3 regions of the Pseudomonas sp. NFACC46-3 genome follow, and region 2 is predicted to be linked to each of the others. Evidence: predicted binding sites of a transcription regulator. Region 2 holds the regulator's gene; each other region holds the start of a gene.

Region 1 (2,270 bases), on a different contig from region 2:
ATATGACTGTTATCGACTTTGCCGAGAATCTCGCCCAGGACTTCTTCGAATGGCACGCTCACAAATAACACGCGTTGGGAGCTGCCGTACTTCTTCCAGATGAAGTGCGCCACTTCCATCACGCCCAGTTCGTGGGCACGTCCGCCGAGGTTGAAGAAGCAGAAATGGCTCATCAACCCGCGACGCATGATCTGGTAGGCGGCCACCGTGGAGTCGAAACCGCCGGACATCAGCACCAGGGTCTGCTCCAGCGAACCCAGCGGATAACCGCCGATGCTGTTGTGCTGGCTGTGGATCACGAACAGCCGTTGGTCGCGAATTTCGATGCGCACTTCGATCTGCGGATCTTTCAGCGAAATACCGGCCGCGCCGCACTGTCGGCGCAACTGGCTGCCGACGTACTTCTCCACATCCATCGAACTGAACGGGTGCTTGCCGGCACGCTTGCAGCGCACCGAAAAAATCTTGCCGGCCAGGGCATCACCATAATGGAGCATGCACTTGGCAAGGATGTCGTCGAAATCCCCCAGCGGGTATTCATCGACTTGCAGGAAATGCGCGATGCCCGGCATGCAGCTCAGGCGCTCGGTCATTTCCTTCAGGACCTTGGGTTCACTGACACGGGTTTCCAGCTCGAGGTTGTCCCACACGCCATTCACCACCACGGCCGGGTCCAGGTCTCGGAGCACGGCACGGATGTTCTTGGCCAACTGGCGGATGAAACGCATCCGTACCGGGCGGCTCTTGATGGTGATCTCGGGGAAGACTTTTACGATTAGTTTCATGAAAACAGCGCGCGAACGGCCAGCCGAAAAAGGGGGGCGCGGATTATAGCGGAAATTGCTCAAGGTTTAACCAGTTTATGTGCAGATGGTTTTGCATGCACCAAAACAGGTCATTATCGATTGACGGCGCCACATTGCAGTGCGTTATTGTCTGACAATCTTTGATTTACGCCTTTAAAAGCGTGGATTTGGTGCAAAAAACCCATGCTGGGGCACTGGCATGCAATTTGCTCCCTTGTGAGGCAGGTTGCCTTGGCAGAGTATTCGCGCCGGCATCACCCATATCTAAGGGCACTCCACTACCCGCCCGAAGCCACCCGGAGGACATATGTCGAAGTCGGTTCAACTCATCAAAGATCATGACGTCAAGTGGATTGATCTGCGCTTCACTGACACCAAAGGTACTCAACATCACGTGACCATGCCGGCCCGTGATGCGCTGGACGACGAATTCTTTGAAATCGGGAAAATGTTCGACGGTTCCTCCATCTCCGGCTGGAAAGGCATCGAAGCCTCCGACATGATCCTGATGCCGGACGACGAAACCGCCGTCCTGGACCCGTTCACCGAAGAGCCGACCCTGATCCTGGTCTGCGACATCATCGAACCTTCGACCATGCAAGGCTATGACCGCGACCCACGCGCCATCGCCCACCGCGCCGAGGAATACCTGAAGTCCACCGGTATCGGCGACACCGCTTTCTTCGGTCCTGAGCCTGAGTTCTTCATCTTCGACTCGGTCAAATTCAAGTCCGACATCTCCGGCTCCATGTTCAAGATCTTCTCCGAACAAGGTTCGTGGATGTCCGACCAGGACGTGGAAGGCGGCAACAAAGGTCACCGTCCAGGCATCAAGGGCGGCTACTTCCCGGTTCCACCGTTCGACCACGACCACGAAATCCGTACCTCCATGTGCAACGCACTGGAAGAGATGGGCCAGACCGTCGAAGTTCACCACCACGAAGTGGCAACTGCCGGCCAGAACGAAATCGGCGTGAAGTTCAACACGCTGGTCAAGAAGGCTGACGAAGTCCAGACCCTGAAGTACTGCGTACACAACGTTGCCGACGCCTACGGTCGCACCGCGACCTTCATGCCTAAGCCACTGTATGGCGACAACGGTTCGGGCATGCACGTTCACATGTCGATCTCCAAAGACGGCAAGAACACCTTCGCAGGCGAAGGCTATGCCGGCCTGTCGGACACCGCCCTGTACTTCATCGGCGGTATCATCAAGCACGGTAAGGCGTTGAACGGCTTCACCAACCCGTCGACCAACTCCTACAAGCGTCTGGTACCCGGCTTCGAAGCACCGGTCATGCTGGCCTACTCGGCTCGCAACCGTTCCGCCTCGATCCGTATTCCTTACGTGAACAGCCCTAAAGCCCGCCGTATCGAAGCGCGCTTCCCGGATCCGGCTGCCAACCCATACCTGGCCTTCGCTGCTCTGATGATGGCCGGCCTGGACGGTATCCAGAACAAGAT
Region 2 (2,270 bases):
TCTTTTCCTTATGCTTTTTGAGTTGGCGATCCAGCTTGTCGGTCAGCAGGTCAATCGCGGCATACATGTCTGTGTGCTCTGCGTTGGCAACCACTTCTCCGCCGGGGATATGCAGCGTGGCTTCGATTTTCTGCAGCAGCTTCTCGACGTTCATCGTGACTTGCACGTTGGTGATCTTGTCGAAATGCCTCTCCAATCGGTCGAGTTTTTCGCCGATGTAGGTGCGCAGGGGTTCGGTCACTTCCAGTTGGTGTCCACTGATGTTGACTTGCATACAGCTTCTCCTTCGTTGCCAGTGCATAAAGCGGCAGGCAGAAATGCCTGCCACTGGAACGCTGTGGCGTGGCCTGTTACATCAACCGCTTGCGTTCGCTCGAAGGCGCGATCCCGAGGGATTCGCGGTATTTGGCGACGGTGCGGCGGGCCACCTGAATGCCTTGTGCCTCCAGTAAACCAGCGATCTTGCTGTCACTCAACGGCTTTTTCTGATTTTCCGCGGCCACCAGTTTTTTGATGATCGCGCGGATGGCCGTGGATGAGCATTCGCCGCCTTCGGAGGTGCTGACGTGGCTGGAGAAAAAGTATTTCAATTCATAGATACCCCGAGGGGTATGCATGAATTTCTGGGTGGTTACCCGGGAAATCGTCGACTCGTGCATGCCCACTGCCTCGGCAATGTCATGCAGGACCAACGGTTTCATCGCTTCATCGCCGTACTCCAGGAAGCCGCGCTGATGCTCGACGATCTGGGTGGCAACTTTCATCAGGGTTTCGTTGCGGCTTTGCAGGCTCTTGATGAACCAGCGCGCTTCCTGCAACTGGTTGCGCATGAAGGTGTTGTCGGCACTGGTGTCGGCACGCTTCACAAAGCCGGCGTACTGGGCGTTGACCCGCAGCTTGGGCACCGACTCCTGGTTGAGCTCCACCAGCCAGCGATCATTGTGCTTGCGCACGATCACGTCGGGGACTACATATTCGGGTTCGGTGGATTCGATCTGCGAGCCGGGGCGCGGGTTGAGGCTCTGCACCAGTTCGATGACCTGGCGCAGCTCATCTTCCTTGAGCTTCATGCGACGCATCAGTTGGCTGTAGTCGCGGCCGCCCAACAGGTCGATGTAATCGGTGACCAGCCGCTTGGCTTCGGCCAGCCACGGCGTCTTGGCGGACAACTGGCGCAGTTGCAGCAACAGGCACTCGCCCAGGTTGCGGGCGCCGATGCCGGCCGGTTCGAACTGCTGGATGCGATGAAGGACGGCTTCGATCTCGTCCAGCTCGATGTCGAGCTCGGGGTCGAAGGCTTCCAGGATTTCTTCGAGGGTCTCGTCCAGGTAGCCTTGGTTGTTGATGCAGTCGATCAGGGTCACGGCGATCAGGCGATCGGTGTCGGACATCGGCGCCAGGTTCAACTGCCACAGCAGGTGGCTTTGCAGGCTTTCGCCCGCAGAGGTGCGGGTGGTGAAGTCCCACTCGTCGTCATCGCTGCTTGGCAGGCTGCTGGCGCTGGTCTGGTAGACGTCTTCCCAGGCCGTGTCCACGGGCAGTTCGTTGGGGATGCGTTCGTTCCATTCGCCGTCCTCGAGGTTGTCCACCGTCGGGGCGGTTTCCTGGTAGGTCGGTTCCGGGATTTCGGTGTTGGTCTTCTGCTCGACGTTGTCGGCCAGCGGATCGGTGTTGTCGAAGTCGTCGCCTTCTTCCTGGCGTTCGAGCATCGGATTGGACTCCAGGGCCTCCTGGATTTCCTGCTGCAGGTCCAGGGTCGACAATTGGAGCAGGCGGATGGCCTGTTGCAGCTGCGGTGTCATCGTCAGCTGCTGGCCCATTCTCAAGACTAGCGATGGTTTCATGGCAGGGGCTTAACACCTTATTAGCCGGCGCACATGCGCCATCCACTACAGGGCGCCGAAGCGCCAAACTTAAGCAAATTATATGCCTGAAACTGAAGTGTTTGCCTAGAGCGTCGCCACAATAAAATTAAACGACGCTCGGACAATTCGCCAGACACTTGTGATTACAGGCGGAACTCATGGCCCAGATACACTTCCTTGACCAGCTCATTGGCCAGGATGGCTGCGGAGTCGCCTTCGGCGATCAGTTGGCCATCGTTGACAATGTAGGCGGTTTCACAGATATCCAGCGTCTCGCGCACGTTGTGGTCAGTGATCAGCACGCCGATCCCCTTGGCCTTGAGGTGATGGATGATCTGCTTGATATCACCTACCGAGATCGGGTCCACGCCAGCGAACGGTTCGTCGAGCAGGATGAACTTCGGT
Region 3 (2,270 bases), on a different contig from region 2:
AGGCCTGCAAAGCCTGGGACGAGTTGTAGTTGCCGGCGATACCGCTGACGGTCTCGTTGAGGGTGGTGATGCCTTCCAGGCTGCTGAACTGCGCCAATTGGGCCACGAACTCACCGTTGTCCTGGGGCTCCAGCGGGTTCTGGTTCTTCAGCTGGGTAACGAGCAGTTGCAGGAACGCATCCTTGCCCAGTTCCTTCTTGCCGGTCGCCGCACCTGTCATTGCCCCGAGGGTATCGGAGGTGTTGTTGGTCTTGACCGAGGAATTGGCCAGAATCTCGTTCAGGCTCAAACCGCTGGTAGTGTTGGTAACGCTCATGTGACTCGCCCCTTATCACTGACCGAGGGTCAGGACCTTCTGCATCATGGTTTTGGCGGTGTTCATCATTTCGGCGTTGGTCTGGAACGAACGACTGGCGGAAATCATGTCGGCCATTTCTTCGACAACGTTGACGTTCGGGTAGTAGACATAACCCTTGGCATCAGCGGCCGGATGGTTCGGCTCATAACGGGCTTCGAGGTTGCTCTGGTCTTCGACCACGCCAAGCACCTGTACGCCCTGCCCGGCCGCGTCCTGCTCCTGGAACAGCGAGTCGCTGCCGCCGGACTGGCCGCCCTGGAACATGGTGGCGAATACCGGGTGGCGGGCGCGGTAGGTCTGGTCGATGCTCGACGAAACGGTCTCGGCGTTGGCGATGTTACTGGCGACGGTGTTCAGGCGAGTGGTCTGGGCACTCATGGCACTGCCGGCAATGTTGAATACGCTAGCAATCGACATGGCTTACTCTCCACGCAGGGCCGATACCAGCCCTTTGAATTTGCTGTTGAGCAGGGTGAAGCTGGCCTGGAAGTTCACGGAGTTTTCCGCGTAGTTGGACTGTTCCAGTTGAGCGTCCACGGTGTTCTGGTCGATCGACGGCTGCATCGGCGTGCGATACATCAACGACTCGTCGCCATTACCCAGGCCTTCGGCTTCGATATGACGGCTGTTGGTCATGTTCAAGGCGAAGTGGCCGTTCTTGGCCTTCTCGTTCTGCTCGGCGAGCACTTTGGAGAAGTCCAGGTCCCGAGCCTTGTAGTTCGGGGTATCGGCGTTGGCGATGTTGTTGGCCAGGACTTCGGCACGCTGGGCGCGGAAGCTCAGGGCCTGTTCGTGGATACCGAGCGCTTTATCGAAGCTGATGCTCATGTCGGAAACCTTTGGGTGACCAGAATGTACGTACGTTGGCTATAGCAAGCGGCGTGCCACTTTCCAAAGCCCCGTAAACCGGGGCTTTGCGGGCATCGGCAAGGCGGCAATGCCAGAAAAGCGGCAACTGGCTTCCGCAAGCTGCCGCTTTTCTGCCGCTTCTCAAGGGCAATGGCATTCAAACTGTGGGAGCGGGCTTGCTCGCGAAAGCGGTGTGACAGCGACATTTATCTCGACTGACCGCCGCATTCGCGAGCAAGCCCGCTCCCACAGGGATAATGGTGATAGGGAGGAATGAGCGGGCATAAAAAAACGGGAGCCCGTGGGGACTCCCGTTTTTTGTCAACCCAAGCCAATCACTTCGCCTGGTAAATGATCCCCGGGCTGCACTGGACCATCTGGTAATGATCCGGCAAACCGTTCAACGCCTCGGAGGCGCCGAGGAACAGGTAGCCGCCCGGCTTGAGCGTGCCGTGGATGCGCAGCAGGATGTCTTTCTTCACTTCGGCGGAGAAGTAGATCAGTACGTTGCGGCAGAACACGATGTCGAACTTGCCCAGGCTGGCATAGCTGTCCAGCAGGTTGAACGAGCGGAACTCCACCCGGCTCTTGATCGGCGCCTTGACCACCCACTTGCCCGGCCCTTTCGGGTCGAAGTAGCGTTGCAGGCGGTCCGGCGACAAACCACGGCCGATGGCCAGGCTGTCGTACTCGCCAGTCTTGCAGTTATTGAGCATGGTCCCGGACAGGTCGGTGGCGACGATCTGCACGCCGCCTTTCAACTGGCCGAGGTTGGAGCGTTCGAACTCATCGATGGACATCGACAGCGAATAGGGTTCCTGCCCCGACGAACAGGCCGCCGACCAGATCCGCAGGCGCTGGCCCGGGCTGGCCTTGATGGCGGCCGGCAGCACTTTGTTCTTCAGCACTTCGAACGGATAGGTGTCGCGAAACCACAGGGTTTCGTTGGTGGTCATGGCGTCCACCACCATCTCGCGCAAACCACTGCGCGGTTGGGTCTGGATACGCTGCACAAGCTCGCCCAATGACTTGAGGCCCTGTTGCTCCATCAATTTATTGAGAC

What was found. Region 2 encodes sigma-54, which starts transcription at its own class of promoters, with help from an activator protein. Its sites were predicted from a motif close to ANTGGCATNNANNTTGCTNT; they were not measured.
Region 1: a site for sigma-54 is predicted at 1,000-1,019, ahead of glnA (type I glutamate--ammonia ligase). Genes of this name have one in related genera too.
Region 3: a site for sigma-54 is predicted at 1,228-1,247, ahead of flgB (flagellar basal body rod protein FlgB). Genes of this name have one in related genera too.

The regions. Positions count from the first base shown of each region.
Region 1 is NZ_FOTH01000010.1:19,303-21,572, forward strand. It holds gene thiI (tRNA uracil 4-sulfurtransferase ThiI) at 1-785, opposite strand, end outside; gene glnA (type I glutamate--ammonia ligase) at 1,114-2,270, shown strand, end outside.
Region 2 is NZ_FOTH01000031.1:35,449-37,718, reverse strand. It holds gene hpf (ribosome hibernation-promoting factor, HPF/YfiA family) at 1-274, opposite strand, end outside; gene BM300_RS24290 (RNA polymerase factor sigma-54) at 351-1,844, opposite strand; gene lptB (LPS export ABC transporter ATP-binding protein) at 2,009-2,270, opposite strand, start outside.
Region 3 is NZ_FOTH01000003.1:83,567-85,836, forward strand. It holds gene flgD (flagellar hook assembly protein FlgD) at 1-316, opposite strand, end outside; gene flgC (flagellar basal body rod protein FlgC) at 332-775, opposite strand; gene flgB (flagellar basal body rod protein FlgB) at 779-1,186, opposite strand; gene cheR (protein-glutamate O-methyltransferase CheR) at 1,543-2,270, opposite strand, start outside.